Regions from separate parts of the Ochrobactrum quorumnocens genome, predicted to be linked through region 4. Evidence: predicted binding sites of a transcription regulator. Region 4 holds the regulator's gene; each other region holds the start of a gene.

Region 1 (4,216 bases), 810 kb from region 4:
ACAGCCACAAATAATCCGAAGGCCATCGTTATTGCCAGCGCTGCCCGTACAGCGGTGGGGGCTTTCAACGGTGCCTTTGCCAACGTGCCAGCGCATGAGCTGGGTGCTGCTGTTATTGCGGCAGCTCTTGAACGCGCAGGCGTTGATGCGGTCGATGTGGACGAGGTCATTCTTGGTCAGGTGTTAACGGCAGGTGAGGGGCAGAACCCGGCCCGTCAGGCGGCAATGGCTGCTGGTTGCCCGCAAGAAACGACGGCTTTCTCAATCAACCAACTCTGCGGTTCCGGTTTGCGCTCTGTGGCGCTTGGTATGCAGCAAATTCTGTCAGGCGACGCAAAAATCATCGTGGCGGGTGGACAGGAGTCCATGTCAATGGCGCCACACTGCGCACATCTGCGCGGTGGCGTGAAAATGGGCGATTTCAAAATGGTCGACACCATGATGAAAGACGGCTTGGTCGACGCCTTTCACGGTTATCCCATGGGGATTACAGCGGAGAATATTGCCAAACAGTGGCAGTTGAGCCGCGAGGAACAGGATGTGTTTGCGCTTGCCTCCCAACATAACGCCGAGGCCGCACAGAAGGCCGGCCGCTTCGATGATGAAATCGTTCCTTTTACTGTGAAGAGCCGAAAGGGCGAGACGATCGTTTCCGCCGACGAATATATCCGTGCTGGCACGACCATTGAAGCACTTGCCAAGCTGAAGCCTGCTTTCGACAAGGAAGGCACGGTCACAGCGGGCAATGCCTCCGGCATAAATGACGGAGCTGCTGCCGTGGTTCTGATGGATGTGGACGAAGCTGTAAAACGCGGTGTCGAACCGCTTGCGCATATTGTTTCCTGGGCGACTGCGGGTGTCGATCCATCAATCATGGGGACGGGCCCAATTCCTGCGACAAGGAAAGCACTCGAAAAGGCAGGCTGGACTGTTTCTGATCTGGAGCTGGTTGAAGCCAATGAGGCTTTTGCAGCGCAATCCTGCGCTGTCGTGCGCGATCTCGGTCTTGATCCAGCAATTGTCAACGTCAATGGCGGCGCTATCGCTATTGGCCATCCGATTGGTGCCTCGGGTGCGCGTGTGCTGACAACGCTTCTCTATGAAATGAAACGGCGCAATGTGAAGCGCGGTCTGGCAACGCTATGCATCGGCGGCGGCATGGGTGTCGCCCTGTGTGTCGAGCGGTAATAGATGGGTAAAAGTTAACGCCGACATCGTTTGTATCAAAAATGGAGCGGCAAAGCTGGGCTGCTCTATGGGATTTGCGCCCGGTCGCTACCATATATGGTGAGAACAAAAGAGGAAAACCTGCAGATCAGCGATTCGTCGCCGATTCGTTCCGGCTTTGGCCTGAAGGTTAATGAAAATGGGTTCTCATGGGATGTGGGCGTTAACTAACTGTCAGGAAAGATTGATACTTTATAAACGATTGGGTTTCGCGCTTCTCTTGTACGAAAGCGTCAAAAGCAAAGGTTAACGTGCCTATCGTTTTGTTCTTACTTAAGCTCGAACCTTAACGCGAGTGATTCATCATATGGTGGGTCCGGGTTTCTTCACCACCATATGTGGCCGTGAACAAAAGGCGAAGAGCGCAGAAACAGCGATTCGTCGCCGATTCGTTCTGGAGTCGTTCTAGTTCTTAAGAGAGGCATTTGTTAAGATATGGAAACGCATATAATCAACGTCCCAATCTGTGTTCTCACTCCTATGGCCATTTGAAAGCCGTTTTGTTCTTTTCAGGGTGCGTTTGAGAACAGTTCCAGTTAAAACAGCGAAGGTTTTGCAGGGCGATAAAGGCCCTAAAACACTGAATGAAACTTAACAGGAGCGCTTTAAGCTCAAGTCATATAGTGCTATCGCATGGCATTTGTTCCGGGAATTCTATTATTGGCATGAACCATCTCCCTGCCCACGATCTGCCGCTAAGCTTGAGCGGCCGCGGTGTTACTGCGGTGCTGGGGCCAACAAATACCGGCAAGACACATCTCGCTATTGAGCGGATGTTGTCGCATGGCAGTGGCATGATAGGCCTTCCGCTGCGCTTGCTTGCGCGCGAGGTTTACAATCGTGTTGTCGAGAAGGTCGGAGCTGCTAATGTCTCGCTGATAACAGGCGAGGAAAAAATCACACCTCCCGGTTCGCGTTATTCAGTTTGCACCGTTGAAGCCATGCCACGTCGGACAGATATGCCTTTTGTGGCTATCGATGAAGTGCAGCTCGCGGGTGATCTGGAACGTGGTCACATCTTTACCGACCGTATTCTGCATCTGCGTGGGCGACAGGAAACCTTGTTGCTTGGTGCAGGCACCATGCGCGGCATTCTTGAAAAGCTTTTGCGCGGCATCACCGTGGTGACACGTCCGCGTCTGTCTCATCTTTCCTATGCGGGCGCCAAGAAAATCATTCGTCTGCCGAATCGCTCGGCTATCGTGGCGTTCTCAGCCGACGAAGTTTATGCGATTGCAGAACTGATCCGACGTCAGCGTGGTGGTGCTGCCGTGGTGATGGGTGCGCTCAGTCCACGCACCCGCAATGCGCAGGTTGAGCTTTATCAGTCGGGCGATGTCGATTTTCTGGTTGCGACCGATGCGATCGGCATGGGACTTAACCTTGATGTTGATCATGTGGCATTTGCACAGAACCGCAAGTTTGATGGCTACCAGTTCCGCGATCTGACACCCGCCGAGGTTGGTCAGGTCGCAGGTCGCGCTGGGCGTCATTTGCGTGACGGTACTTTTGGCGTGACAGGGCAGGTGCAGCCGCTTGACGATGAGCTTGTGGAGCGGGTCGAAGCGCATGCGTTTGATCCGGTGAAAGTGCTGCAGTGGCGGACGGGGAGGTTCGACTTTTCGTCGCTCAGTGATTTGCGTTATTCTCTGGAAACACCGACGCCCATCGAAGGGCTCACCAAAGCATTGCCTGCGGTTGATCAACAAGCGCTTGAAAATTTGTCGAAAGACGAAGACATTGTGCGGCTTGCAACGACGCCTGCGCGGATCGAACTTTTGTGGGATACCTGTGCGCTCCCCGATTATCGTAAGATCGCGCCGGCTCAACATGCCGATATCATTGCAACCATTTATCAGGATCTGGTCCGCCGAGGGAGCGTTGATGAAGATTATATGAGCGAACAGGTGCGCCGCGCAGACAGTACAGAGGGGGAAATTGACACTCTGTCGCATCGCGTGGCGCAAATCCGTACCTGGACTTTTGTGTCGCACAGGCCGGGATGGCTTGCCGATCCGACACACTGGCAGGAAAAGACGCGCGAAATTGAGGACAGACTGTCCGATGCGCTGCATGAAAGGTTGACGAAACGCTTTGTAGACCGCAGGACAAGCGTGCTTATGAGGCGCCTGAGAGAGAATGCCATGCTAGAAGCAGAAATCAGCCCGGCCGGTGACGTAATTGTCGAGGGCCACAATGTTGGGCAACTAGAAGGATTCCGGTTCACTGCCGACGTTCAGGCTGAAGGGCCGGACGCGAAGGCTGTGAAGACGGCTGCACAAAAGGCGCTTGCCGCCGAGTTCGAACGTCGTGCGGAGCGGTTTGCTGCGGCACCCAATGGCGATTTTGCGCTTGGGTCGGATGGCGTGATGCGCTGGGTTGGTGCAACCGTTGCAACGCTCGTCGCTGGCGACGATGTGTTGAAGCCGCGCGCAATCATTCTGGCCGACGAACAACTCACCGGATCAGCACGCGACAAGGTTGCTGCCCGTATTGAACGTTTTGTCGTGCACCATATCGAAACCGTATTGAAGCCACTGACTGATCTCAGTGCTGCTGACGCTTTGACCGGTATGACACGCGGCCTGGCTTTCCAGATCGTCGAAGGTCTTGGTATTCTTCAGCGCCGCGAAGTGACTGAGGAAGTACGGGGTCTGGATCAGGATTCGCGAGCAGCTCTTCGACGTCTCGGCGTACGGTTTGGTGCCTACCACGTTTTCATGCCAATGCTGCTGAAGCCCGCTCCGGCTGGCCTTATCACACTGCTCTGGGCTCTGAAGAATGATGGTCGTGAACGCGCTGGTTATGGCGATGTGGTCAATGTACTGGCCGCCGGTCGTACATCGGTCGTCGTTGATCCGGCTTTTGATCCGATGTTCTATCGTCTGGCCGGTTATCGCGTGCTTGGTCGTCGTGCCGTGCGTATCGATATTCTGGAGCGTCTTGCTGACCTCATTCGTCCGGCACTTGCCTGGCGTCCAGGTTCGGG
Region 2 (4,216 bases), 570 kb from region 4:
ATTCATCCGGCGTTCAAAAATATTGATGTTTCATTAACTTGATCGCTTCGCTCTTGTGCCGGGCTACACGGAGCCTATGTTAGCCCGCATCGGAAATGCGGACAAAGCCAAGAAAGCGGGAGACAGATACCCATGGCTGAACAGACAAAACCCATTGAGCTTTACTATTGGCCTACACCGAACGGCTTCAAGATTAGCATTATGCTGGAGGAGCTTGGTGTTCCTTATGAAGTCAAATATGTGAATATCGGCAAAGGTGATCAGTTTCAGCCGGATTTTCTCAAAATTGCGCCGAATAATCGTATGCCAGCCATAATTGATCCTGAAGGCCCGGGCGGCGAGCCAATTTCGGTGTTTGAATCGGGTGCCATTCTGCAATATCTCGGTCGAAAGTTCGGCAAGTTTTATCCGACCGATGAACGCAAGCGTGTGGCCGTCGATGAATGGCTGATGTGGCAGATGGGCGGACTGGGGCCGATGTCGGGGCAGGCCGGACATTTCCGTGTCTATGCGCCGGAAAAGGTGCAGTACGGTATTGATCGCTACACCAATGAGGTTAATCGCCTCTATGGCGTCCTGAACCGTCAGCTTGAAGGTAAGGAATATATTACAGGCGAATATTCTATTGCTGACATGGCGAGTATCGGCTGGATCAATGCTTACAAGAATTATGATCAGAATCTGGAAGATTTCCCAAACCTCAAGCGCTGGCATGAAACGATGAACACGCGTCCGGCTGTGCAGCGTGGCCTTGTGGTCGGCAAAGAAGAGCGAGAAAAGTCTAATCTGGCAAATGACAAGGAAGCTCAGAAAATCCTGTTCGGCCAGAAGGCTCGCTAAATAGCGGTTTCTACAGCGCATCCCGAACGGCCTCTCGGTTCAGATGCGCGGAAAAATAATAAAGCACCGATCTGCTTCTGTCAGATCGGTGCTTTAATTGCTGCTCTCATGCATTGCTTATTGGCGTGTCAGGCTTTCGCTCTTGCAGATCAATCCGCCCATAACGCATCCGGATAGCGATAGCGTGTTGCCTTTAACGCTGGCCTTGCCGGTATAGGTCTTGCCTTCATCAAGCTTGTTGACTTCGCCCTTATAGGTGCCGTCTTTACCGGACATCGAGCCGATTGACTTGCCCTTATACTCACCGGTCTGCACGGTGCCGCAGTATTTGCCGCCACCACATGCAGCGTAGCTGATGATCGTGCCGTTTGGACGCTTCCATGTGCCTACAATTGCCTCATCGGCAAATGCTGGAGCAGACAGACCCGCCGTCAATGCAACAGCTGCAGTCATTCCCATAATAAAATTGCGGATCATGCATTCCTCCCAAAATGCCACAAGGTTTCAGGCCTTGCAGAATACTTACGCAAACGTAAACGTAATCGAGTTTTGGTCGGAGCGGAAGAGGGATAATTTGCGTGCTCGAATTCGCTGATAGCAATGTTTCCAGAATGCATCGCCAAAAGTGTGAAGCGGCTTTGAAGCCAAATACGGGGTAAATAAAAGCTAGAACATCGATCTCATTCATTCAGTTCTGAACACGCTTTGGCCCATCAATCTGCACCATGGTTATCATCTGGTTTCCAAGCGAGAAGGTGAAAAACATCCCTATTTCCGAAAAACGCTGTAATTCAGATGGTTTGGATGTTTAACGAATTCCCAAGTTTACTCCTTGTTGGGATTTCGTTGTCCCCTTGTTAAGCATCTGTTTTAACGCGCATTTTAATCCTGTCGCTTATCTTAAAGACCATGAACGGAACGACAGATCCGACAGTTCCAAGACGGTGAAAGCCAGTCTCGGAAACAAAGAGCGGACGGTTCTCGGGATTTAACAGGGACAAAGAAAAATGACACAGTTTCAGAGCGTTACGCAGCACGACAAAGCAGGTTCCCAGGATCGCATTCTGCTGGAGATGGGTTTGAAATACGCTATCGGTCGTGACTGTGAAATCGATGTGGTCGAAGCGCATAAGTGGCTCAACATCGCAGCCATTCGTGGTAATCAGAAAGCTGAGCGCATGCGCAATCAGGTGGCGGCGACTATGAGCAAGACAGAGCTTGCTGCAGCTCTTCGCGGTGCGCGCGAATGGATGACTGCGCACTAAGATTGCTTGATTACTGACAAAAAAGCCGCCTCATCAGGCGGCTTTTTTATTAGCTAATACCGAGATAACGCCCCGGCTTATGGTTAATCGCGATGATGGCGTTCATCGCTATCGCACCCACCAGTGAAAGCAGCATGTTTTCAAGAGGGATGAAAAACAGCGATCCAAACATGATGAGGACATCGAGTTCAAGCTGAAACCAGCCAGCACGAATGCCGTAGGCATCCTGCAGATAAAGGGCGAGAATGTTGACGCCACCAACACCGGAGCGGTGACGGAACAATGCCAATACCCCCATTCCCATCAAGGTTCCCCCCATTAGTGCTGCGAAGAGCGGGTTGATCGAACTGAAATCGACACATAACGGAATGACTTTTGCGAAGAACGACATCAGCGCGACTGCGATGAATGTCCTGATCGTGAATGGCCAGCCCATACGCTTTGCTGCAAAATAATAAAATGGCAAATTAATCAGAAAATAAAGCAGGCCAAATCCGATGCCGGTGGCATACTGGATCAAAAGGGCGATGCCAGCGGTGCTACCCGTCATCAGCGTCGCTTGACTATAGAGCGTAATGCCCAGCGCAATGAAGGAAGTGCCAATCAGCATGGCGATCGCGTCTTCGTAAAGACGGTGACGATCGAAACCCATTGCGCTGGTAACATCAGCAAGCGGGGAGGCGCTATCTGCGATATCGGCCACGTTTAACTCCAGAGCTGCGAAAACCGGTAATCCGGACAAGATTGCACAAATGGCTCGAACTAAAGTTCCGCCATCTGAGTGCATGTAAATTCGCGCTGTACTGATGGGCGAGTGCTCCACGCGCCAGCGTCAAGTCTTGGGAGACATCGCAGATATAGCATTCAGAGAACATGCCCGCACTGCTTGAAATATTGTTATTTTAGGTGGGGCTTTGTTGATTTCACGCAATTCCTAAGCGTCAATTTTTTAAGAATATTTCGTGTTGTGCTTTAACAAGAAAACGCTTCACATCGCCCGGCGTGCGCAAATGATATTTTTGCAGGTGGGAAGAAGCCTCTTCAACAAACGAAAGCGCCCGAATACGGCCATTTTTACGATAATTGGCGACAAACTTGAAAAATTCCCAATCAAAGCGTTCTGCACAGCCTTCAGCCATATCCGGACGCGACCGGCCGTAATGGCCAAACGTTCGCCTTATGATTCGCCAGAGCCGTCGCGGCGTCGAAATATCGAGAAATATGAGCATATCGGCACGTGATGCGCGGTGCGCCATTGTTTCGCTGTGATTGCCTTCGAATATCCATTCATCGCGATCAGCAACCTCGTTCGTAAGACGGCCGATCTCGTTGCGCGGGCGCATAACCCAGTTGGCTTCCCAGTAAATGGTGTCGATGTGAATCACAGGTAGACCACTGATTTTTCCGAGCATGCTTGCAAGGGTAGACTTCCCCGAGCCAGCGCCGCCAATGATCATGATCCGTTGTGTCACTTGGATGTCCCCGCATTTTAACTCTGTTCCAATAAAGACAGGACAAGAGTTTGGAACTACTATATATTTACTTTGTGTCATTCAAATTTACGTAACGTCTAAAGAATGACAGTTAGAAATTTTGTATTGTAGACAGTGGTAATATTAAGCAACTGATTGACAGTCAACTTGCCTGGCATCAAGCTAGTCGGTGGATGCGAAACTTTAAAAGGTATAAAGACCGGCAAAGCAGACTGATGTTTTGATTGTCGCGATAAGCGATCTGCGAATGAACCAAAAAAGCATTTCCGGCAAAACTGCGCGGCAATTTTGCGTAAGGATAATGCGTAGAGACGGAACGGTTAGGACGTTTCAATCTTAACTGAGCCGTTCTGGAGTGCATCCCGAAAAGTGTGAAACGGTTTTCGGATAAGATGCGCATTGAAGCAAAGAGTTGAGGCGCGCAGATCTGAAAAATCAGATCGAAATGCGCTCAAGAGCAACGAATTCAATAGTCCGTATCCGACAGGGAGCGACGAGATGTCTATTCGTACCATCACAGCCTTGGCTGGCACAGCAATCATTTTGAGCGCATCTGCCTTTGTTTTTTCATCACCGGCAAGTGCGCTGACTATGAAAGAATGTAGTGCGAAGTATCAG
Region 3 (4,216 bases), 640 kb from region 4:
CGCGTGAGACGATCTCGGCTCTGCGTAAGGACGTGACGGCCAAGTGCTACGGCGGCGATATTTCGCGTAAGCGCAAACTTCTGGACAAGCAGAAGGAAGGCAAGAAGCGCATGCGCCAGTTCGGCAAAGTGGAAATCCCGCAAGAGGCCTTCATTCAGGCTCTTAAGATGGGTGATGATTGATCTTTTGGTCTTTCGATTAGCTATGGACGATCAAACGTTTTGCCTATGCACCGGATGAAAGTGTCTTCTTTCGATGCTGTTCCAATCCGATGCTGTTGAAAGATTATTGTATGAAATAGGGGCGCGTTAGCGTCCCTTTTCTTTTGGGATATTTATTTTGATAGCGCTACCGCTTTCCCGCATCCTGAGGAGCCGTTGAAAACGGCGTCTCGAAGGGCGGGGGTGACGAGCAGATAAACGGCACGACTATTTCCGTTGAGAGAGCTCCGGTAAAGCTTCGTAATTGAGGGCGATAAGCGCTTCTTTCTTGGCGCGCGACCATCCTTTGATCTGGCATTCGCGTGCAATTGCATCAAGGATCCGGTCATAAGTCTCTGTGAAAACCAACTCCACCGGCCGTCGCTTCTTGGTATAGCCTTCATAGATGCCTTGGTTATGCTCCCAAATCCGAGCCTCAATATCCTGCTAGGTCAGGCCCGTATAATACGAACCATCCGCATATTTGAGAATGTAAATCGTTGCTTCCATGACTTGCCCCCGCGTATCTTTGGAAGCTAGATATTGCTCGAAGTGCGCCACCCTAACAAGTCGGGCAATTGCTTGAAGGCCTGCCGTGGTTCAAAAGGTTAAGTTCATGTCGATACGTCCCCGCATCTCCATCACCTACTGCACGCAATGCAACTGGATGCTGCGGGCGGCGTGGCTGGCGCAGGAGCTTTTGCAGACTTTCGGGCAGGATCTGGCGGAAGTGGCACTGCGGCCCGGAACAGGTGGCGTGTTTGAAATTCGCGTTCATATGACCGATGGCAATGAAGAGCTTATCTGGGAACGCAAGCTTGACGGTGGTTTTCCAGAAGCCAAGCTTCTGAAGCAACGCCTGCGGGATATCGTCTGGCCAGATCGCGATCTTGGGCATTCAGATAGCAAGCCGAAACCAGAATAGAAAAAGCCCGCAGTTTGCGGGCTTCTTTGTTTGGATGGGCTGTTAGTCTTCGTCCACCACGCGCAGCCGCATTTGGGTGGGGGCGGTTTCTGGCTGGCGGGTGGGGCGCTGGGCCTCCTCAGTCGGCGCTGGTCCAAATTCAAGCGCTTCGATTTTTGCACCGCGCTTTGTCACTTTGTTCGAGGACACCAGAATATCGTCGATATCCTTATTGGCCTGCAGGAAGTGGGTTTGCAGCTTGCGCACACGCTCATCAAGACGACCCACATCTTCCATCAGCCGCACCACTTCACCCTGAATGACATGGGCTTGCTCGCGCATGCGGGCGTCCTTAAGGATCGATTGGATAACCTGAATAGACAGCATGAGCAGCGACGGTGAAACAATAACGATCCGTGCCCGGTGTGCACGATGGATCAGCGCTTCAAAATGCTCGTGAATGTCCGCGAAGATCGATTCCGATGGCACGAACAGGAACGCGGTATCCTGCGTTTCGCCGGTAATGAGATATTTGTCGGACACATCCTTGATATGCACTTCCATGTCGCGGCGGAACTGTGCAACGGCGGCCTTGCGTGCCTCCGGGTTTTCCGTTTCGCGCATGGAATTCCATGCTTCAAGCGGGAATTTTGCGTCGATCACCAGCGATGGTGAATTGTTTGGCATGCGTACCAGACAGTCAGGGCGCGTGCCATTGGTCAGTGTCGCCTGAAACTCATAGGCACCCTGAGGCAGACCATCGGCAATGATCGCTTCCATGCGCGACTGGCCGAATGCGCCGCGTGTCTGTTTGTTGGCGAGGATCGCCTGCAACTGTACCACTTGCCCTGCGAGCGACTGGATATTGTTTTGCGCGGTGTCGATGACGGCCAGGCGCTCCTGCAATTTGGCAAGATTCTCATGGGTTGAGCGTGTCTGTTCGGTCATGGTCTGGCCGATGCGGTGCGTCATGCCGTCAAGACGCTCGCGGATGGATTGATTAAGTTCTGCCTGCCGCGAACCAAACACTTCGGCCATGGTCTGCATGCGGCCTTGCATCTCGGACTGTGCTTTCAGAATCTCGGCCATGCGATATTCCGCATCGCGGGCACGATCTTCTGCCTGCGCTTCGGCCACCGCCCGAAGACGGGCTGAGCGCGCTGCCGCAATGAGGAAAATAGCAAGGCAAACTATGAGCACAACAATGCCCGCCAGAAGAATATCTCCGAGCGAGAACGAAGAAGCACCGAGCTGCAGGAGCGGCTCATTCAATAGATTCTGATTTTCCATGCGTCCAGCTTAGCTGATTCGTCATGCAAAGGTGAGATCAAAACGGGAACATTTTACAAGTTACAATTGACGATTCTTTTGCGAGCGATTACGTGAAACTCATGTCTATAAAACCGCTTATTATTCTTCCTGATCCCGTTCTTCGTGAACTGTCCAAGCCCGTCGAGCGCTTTGATGATCAATTGCGCAAATTTGCCGGCGACATGTTCGACACGATGTATGACGCGCCGGGCATTGGTCTTGCCGCCATTCAGGTGGGCGAACCTTTGCGCATGCTGGTCATCGACCTTGCCAAGGAAGATGAGGCGAAGGCCCCGCACGTCTTTATAAACCCTGAGATTGTTGCTTCGTCTGACGAGCGCAGCGTTTATGAGGAAGGCTGTCTGTCAATTCCGGATTATTATGCGGAAGTTGAACGGCCTGCGACGATCAAGGTCAATTATTTTGATGCCGACGGCAAGCCGCAATCGATGGATGCCGATGGCCTGATGGCAACCTGTTTGCAGCATGAGATCGACCATCTCAATGGTGTGCTGTTCATTGATCATATCTCCAAGCTGAAACGCGATATGGTCATCAAGAAGTTCAAGAAGCTCGCCAGCCAGCGCGCGTCAAACAGGGCGTTGTGATGCGTATCGTATTTATGGGGACGCCGGATTTCTCGGTGCCGATTCTGACTGCTATTATCGGGCATGGCTATGAAGTGGTGGCGGTCTATACACAGCCGCCGCGCCCGGCAGGTCGTCGCGGACTCGAGCTGACCAAGTCGCCAGTTCATGAAAAGGCTGAGGAATTCGGCATTCCGGTTTTCACGCCCAAAAGCCTTAAGGGTGCGGAAGAGCAGGATGTTTTCGCAAGCCTCGAAGCCGATGTTGCGATTGTTGTGGCTTATGGCCTGTTGTTGCCGCAAGCCATTCTCGATGCACCGCGTCTTGGTTGCTACAATGGCCATGCCTCGCTTCTGCCGCGCTGGCGCGGAGCGGCGCCTATTCAGCGCGCGATCATGTCGGGCGACACCGAGACCGGCATGATGATCATGAAGATGGATGTGGGGCTTGATACAGGCCCTGTTGCCATGGCTGAAAAGATCGCGATCACGCCAGATATGTCGGCGGGTGAATTGCATGATCGATTGAGCATGATTGGTGCCGATTTGATGGTGCGTGCTCTGGGAGCGCTTGAACGCGAAAGTCTGACACTTCAGCCGCAGGACGAAGAAGGCGTGACCTATGCCGCCAAGATCGACAAGGCCGAAGCGCGCATCGACTGGTCGAAGCCAGCTGCGCACGTGCACAATACCATTCGCGGTTTGTCGCCGTTTCCGGGTGCGTGGTGCGAAATGGAAATCAATGGCGAGGTTGAGCGTGTAAAATTGCAGCGCTCCACGTTGGGCGAGGGCAATGGTGCGCCGGGCACAGTGCTTGATGATCGGTTGACCATTGCATGTGGAGACGGTGCCGTGCGGCTCGTCACGCTGCAGCGTTCAGGCGGCAAGCCCCTGGCGGCGCAAGAATTTCTGCGCGGTGCGCAAGTCGCGAAGGTTCTCTGAGCGGTGCCTCGTTATAAAATCACTGTCGAATATGACGGCACGCCCTATGTCGGCTGGCAGAGGCAGGAAAACGGCCATGCGGTGCAGAATGCCATTGAGCAGGCGTTCAAGAAGTTCTGCGGTGAAGATCTGACATTGAGCGCGGCTGGACGTACAGATGCGGGCGTCCATGCGAGCGCGCAGATTGTTCACGCCGATCTCACCAAGGATTGGGGCGCTGCGAAAATCCGCGATGCACTCAATGCGTATCTGGTGATGGCTGACGAACGTATC
Region 4 (4,216 bases):
TGTCATTTTCAGCAACGGCGGGACTGATTGCGGCGTTCGCCTGGTGGAGTGAAAGGAAGGCCCGCAAACAGTCAGGTATGGAAAACCGCACGGCATCGCCGCGCGGGATTCTGTCAAGAATACTAGCGCCGACGATCGCCACAGCTGCGACATCAATTGTAGCGGGTGTGGCCAGCGGGATATTTGCCGCTTACCATTTCAACAATACCGCCCCTTTGGGGCTTGTTGGCAATGTACTAGCCTTGCCGGTTATTTCGATACTGGTGATGCCATTTGCAGTCTTGAGTCTATTGTTGATGCCCCTGCAACTCGATTGGCTGCCATTACAGGTCATGGGGTTTGGCGTTCTACTTGTGCGACATATTGCGGAATTCGTCGCCAGCCTATCGCCCGATGGCAATCCCGGTGTCATGCCAGTCATCACGCTCATTCTCTGGACAGTTGCGCTTTTGATTGCTGTTGTTTTCACAACTCGGCTGCGGTTACTGGCGCTTCCATTCGTTGTGTTGGGACTGATCGCATTCATTCGGACGCCGATGCCTGATGTTCTTGTCAGTGAAGATGCGAAGTTTGTGGCGGTGCGACTGTCGGATGGGAATTTTGCTGTTAATCGCAGCAGGCCACCGCAATTCACAGCACAGAACTGGCAGACAGCCTATCTGGTTGAAACGTTTGTTTCTCCGCACATAATGAAAAAACAGCCCGTTCCCGTTGATGAGAACGCTTTCCTTTGTGAGGACGGCCTCTGTACCATTCCCCTTCGGGACGGTCGAATGCTAGCCTATACCACCCAGGAAGACATGCGCGAGGTCGCCTGTAATGTGGGGGATATTGTTATTCTTGCTATTGCCGGAAAAAAACTAAGCTGTGAGCGGTCCAACGCGCTCGTGATCGGCAGGCAAGAATTAGCCCTCAAAGGAACTCTTGAAATAAGATTTGGACAAAAATTAAACGCAGACAAAGTGGCTCAGGCAAAGTTTTTGGGGCAAGAACCAGTCAGTGAGGGTGAGGCTTATCGTTTCGCGCCTGCTGTACCTCGGAATATCAGCGACTATGCGGACAAACTGAGCTTTTCAGTCGATGCACCTACAAGACCTTGGCATCTCTATCGACTTTATTCACGAGCGGCGCGCGGCTTGCCTGATCGTGAGTATCGGAAGAAAGCTGGAACAGAAAATGCAATCGGCTCTGATCTTCCGCAATAATTCCGGAGCGTTTCTTTGATTTAACAAAAAACGCTCTAAGTTTTTATCCTAGCGCATTTCCTGTTTAAGATGAATCGTTAGAAATTCGCCTAACTGTTTGTTTTTACGCATATCTTTATACCAAAACCGGTTCCAACTTTTGGGAGATATGCTCTAGTGCGCATCTTGTCCGAAAAATGCTTTACACATTTCAGGATGGGTAGATTCAATAGTTGAGAGCGTTCTTCGTGCGCCCAAGAGGGCGCACGGCGCTCTAGTAGCGTCGGATCAGTCCGATCAGCTTGCCCTGCACACGAACACGGTCAGGACCGAATATCCGCGTCTCATAGGCAGGGTTTGCAGCTTCGAGCGCAATGGACGCACCTTTGCGGCGGAAACGTTTCAGCGTCGCTTCTTCGTCATCCACCAGTGCAACGATGATTTCGCCTGGATTGGCTGTATCGCCGCGCTTGATGATGACAGTATCACCATCGAAAATTCCGGCTTCGATCATCGAGTCGCCCTTGACCTCAAGCGCGTAGTGTTCACCTGCGCCAATCATTTCTGGCGGAAGGCTGAGCGAATGGGTCTGATTCTGGATCGCCGAGATTGGTACACCAGCAGCGATACGACCCATCACAGGGATGGAAACCATGGTCGATACGTCGTCATTGGCTGTTGTCGGAGCAGGGCGCGCAGGCACGGGGGCAGGTGGCACCTTGCCCAGACTGCCTTCAATCACACTTGGCGCAAATTTCTTTTGCGAATTCAGTCCGGGAGCAATGGAATCTGGCAGACGGAGCACTTCCAATGCACGTGCACGATTTGGGAGTCTGCGGATAAAGCCACGTTCTTCCAAGGCCGTGATGAGGCGATGAATGCCCGATTTCGAGGCTAGATCGAGAGCCTCTTTCATCTCGTCAAAAGACGGAGGGATGCCCGTCTCTTTAAGACGTTCATGAATGAACAGCAGAAGCTCGTGCTGTTTACGGGTCAACATGCGCTACACCCTCCAGACCAGAATCAAATAAAAACAAAACCAGAACGAACACTATATGTTCCAGTCTTGTTCTGCAATGGTTTTAAAATGATTAACGGACTGGCGGAATTGGATAGGTTCGTTACAGCATCAATATCAAGCACGATTCACCGGTCGCTGCAGCTGGTGCATTTTCATCTCTGATTAGCAGCGCATTGGAGCGGACTAAGGCAGAAAGCATCGACGAATCCTGGAGAGGAAAAGGTGTTGCGATCAATGTTCCATCAGTGTCCTGTTCGACTGTTGCCCGAACAAAATCGCGCCGGTGATCATTAGAATTCATCGCCTGACCAAGCTTTGCGGGACGAATATCTGCGGTCAAATCCGTGCCGGATAGCTTGGCTACCAATGGACGTAGAAATACGAGGCCGCAAACGAGGCTAGAAACAGGGTTTCCCGGCAGGCCGATGACGTGCACTGTTTTGCCTGAAACTGTCTTGCGGCCATACATCAGCGGTTTGCCGGGTCGCATAGCAATTTTCCAGAAATCGAGATCAACACCGCTGTTTTTCAACGCGCCATGCACGTAATCACGATCACCTACTGATGCGCCACCGATAGTGACAAGGATATCGATGCCATCGTCGAGCACTTGGCTTATCGCTGATTCGATTTTGGCGGGGTCGTCAACGATGATGCCCATGTCTTCAGGCTTGCCACCTGCGCGACGCACGATCTCGGCTATTCCCACGCTATTGGAGGCCACAATTTGATCAGGTCCGGGAATTGTTCCGGGTGGGACGAGCTCGTCGCCTGTGGCGAGAATGGCAATTCGCGGCTGCTTGAAAACAGAAATCGTTGCATTGCCGCTCGCTGCAGCAAGAGATAGCGCCGGGGCGTCAAGTTCGCATCCAACTGGAAGAACAGTGTCGCCGGGTGCAAAGTCGAGGCCCGCACGCCGAATGTGGCGGCCTTTATCGAGCCCTTGTTGGATCGTCAGTTTGTCACCAGAACGCTCGGTGTCTTCTTGAATGACGATGCAGTCAGCGCCAACTGGCATAGGTGCACCGGTGAAAATACGCACAGCTTCACCAGCGGCAAGCTTGCCTTCAAATCTTTTTCCAGCGGCCGATTCGCCGATCACTGTAAGTTCAATCGGATATTCAACATTCTGAGGCGCGATGAGCGCATAGCCATCCATGGCGGAACAATCAAATGGCGGCTGGAGTAGTTTCGCAGCGACCTGCTCGGCAACAACACGGCCTCCGGCTGAAGCAAGTGGTATCTGCTCAAAACCATGCGGCTCAGCGGCGCTTAGGATGCGGGCAAGTGCTTCATCGACCGGGAGAAGGGACATAGGGTTTCCTCTCGTCTGAATGTTCAGGCTTTCCAGTCGCCTGACTTGCCGCCGCTTTTTGCCGAAACACGGATGTCGGTGATCTCCATATGGCGATCAACTGCTTTGGCCATGTCGTAAATGGTCAGGCAGGTGACGGAAACAGCAGTCAAGGCTTCCATCTCTACACCAGTGCGGCCTTTAAGCTTTGCAGTAGCACGAATACGCAGACCGGGAAGTGTCAGATCAGGCTGGATATCAACCGATACTTTTGTCAACATCAGAGGGTGGCAAAGCGGAATAAGATCTGACGTTTTCTTTGCGGCCATAATGCCAGCGAGCCGTGCGGCGCCGATAACGTCACCCTTGGCTGCATTGCCTTCCAGAATAAGCGCCAGCGTTTCCGGCTTCATCCTGACTGCGCCTTCTGCCGTGGCCTGACGTTCAGTCTCAAACTTGTCCCCAACATCGACCATATGGGCAGCGCCTGTCTGGTCGATATGGGTGAGCTTGGTCGCCATATCTCAGGCCTTGCCGGTCAGAAGTTCGCGGGTTGCGGTCGCAACATCATCTTTGCGCATCAGGCTTTCGCCGATGAGGAAGGTGCCGATATTCGATTTTTCGAGACGCAGGCAATCATCATGGGTGAAGATGCCGCTTTCGCCGACCAGCAGGCGATCCGAAGGAACCATCTTTGCGAGACGTTCGGAAACCGCG

What was found. The regulator LexA, encoded in region 4, represses DNA repair genes until DNA is damaged. The targets are predictions, from matches to a motif close to TGTTCNNNNTGTGTTCNG.
Region 1: CES85_RS19355 (helicase-related protein) is a predicted target of LexA. The motif match lies at 1,618-1,635, and genes of this name have one in related genera.
Region 2: CES85_RS12540 (sel1 repeat family protein) is a predicted target of LexA. The motif match lies at 1,744-1,761, and genes of this name have one in related genera.
Region 3: def (peptide deformylase) is a predicted target of LexA. The motif match lies at 2,428-2,445, and genes of this name have one in related genera.

Annotation. Positions count from the first base shown of each region.
Region 1 is NZ_CP022604.1:2,024,225-2,028,440, reverse strand. It holds gene CES85_RS19360 (acetyl-CoA C-acetyltransferase) at 1-1,188, shown strand, start outside; gene CES85_RS19355 (helicase-related protein) at 1,893-4,216, shown strand, end outside.
Region 2 is NZ_CP022604.1:643,616-647,831, forward strand. It holds gene CES85_RS12530 (glutathione S-transferase N-terminal domain-containing protein) at 133-840, shown strand; gene CES85_RS12535 (DUF2147 domain-containing protein) at 958-1,317, opposite strand; gene CES85_RS12540 (sel1 repeat family protein) at 1,848-2,105, shown strand; gene CES85_RS12545 (YitT family protein) at 2,155-2,808, opposite strand; gene CES85_RS12550 (P-loop NTPase family protein) at 3,047-3,658, opposite strand; gene CES85_RS12555 (antifreeze protein) at 4,097-4,216, shown strand, end outside.
Region 3 is NZ_CP022604.1:1,863,270-1,867,485, reverse strand. It holds gene lepA (translation elongation factor 4) at 1-182, shown strand, start outside; partial or broken gene CES85_RS18565 (GIY-YIG nuclease family protein) at 429-710, opposite strand; gene CES85_RS18560 (Rdx family protein) at 817-1,125, shown strand; gene CES85_RS18555 (DNA recombination protein RmuC) at 1,168-2,394, opposite strand; gene def (peptide deformylase) at 2,496-3,023, shown strand; gene fmt (methionyl-tRNA formyltransferase) at 3,023-3,943, shown strand; gene truA (tRNA pseudouridine(38-40) synthase TruA) at 3,947-4,216, shown strand, end outside.
Region 4 is NZ_CP022604.1:1,218,321-1,222,536, reverse strand. It holds partial or broken gene CES85_RS15375 (ComEC/Rec2 family competence protein) at 1-1,205, shown strand, start outside; gene lexA (transcriptional repressor LexA) at 1,459-2,184, opposite strand; gene CES85_RS15365 (molybdopterin molybdotransferase MoeA) at 2,306-3,520, opposite strand; gene moaC (cyclic pyranopterin monophosphate synthase MoaC) at 3,544-4,020, opposite strand; gene trpC (indole-3-glycerol phosphate synthase TrpC) at 4,024-4,216, opposite strand, start outside.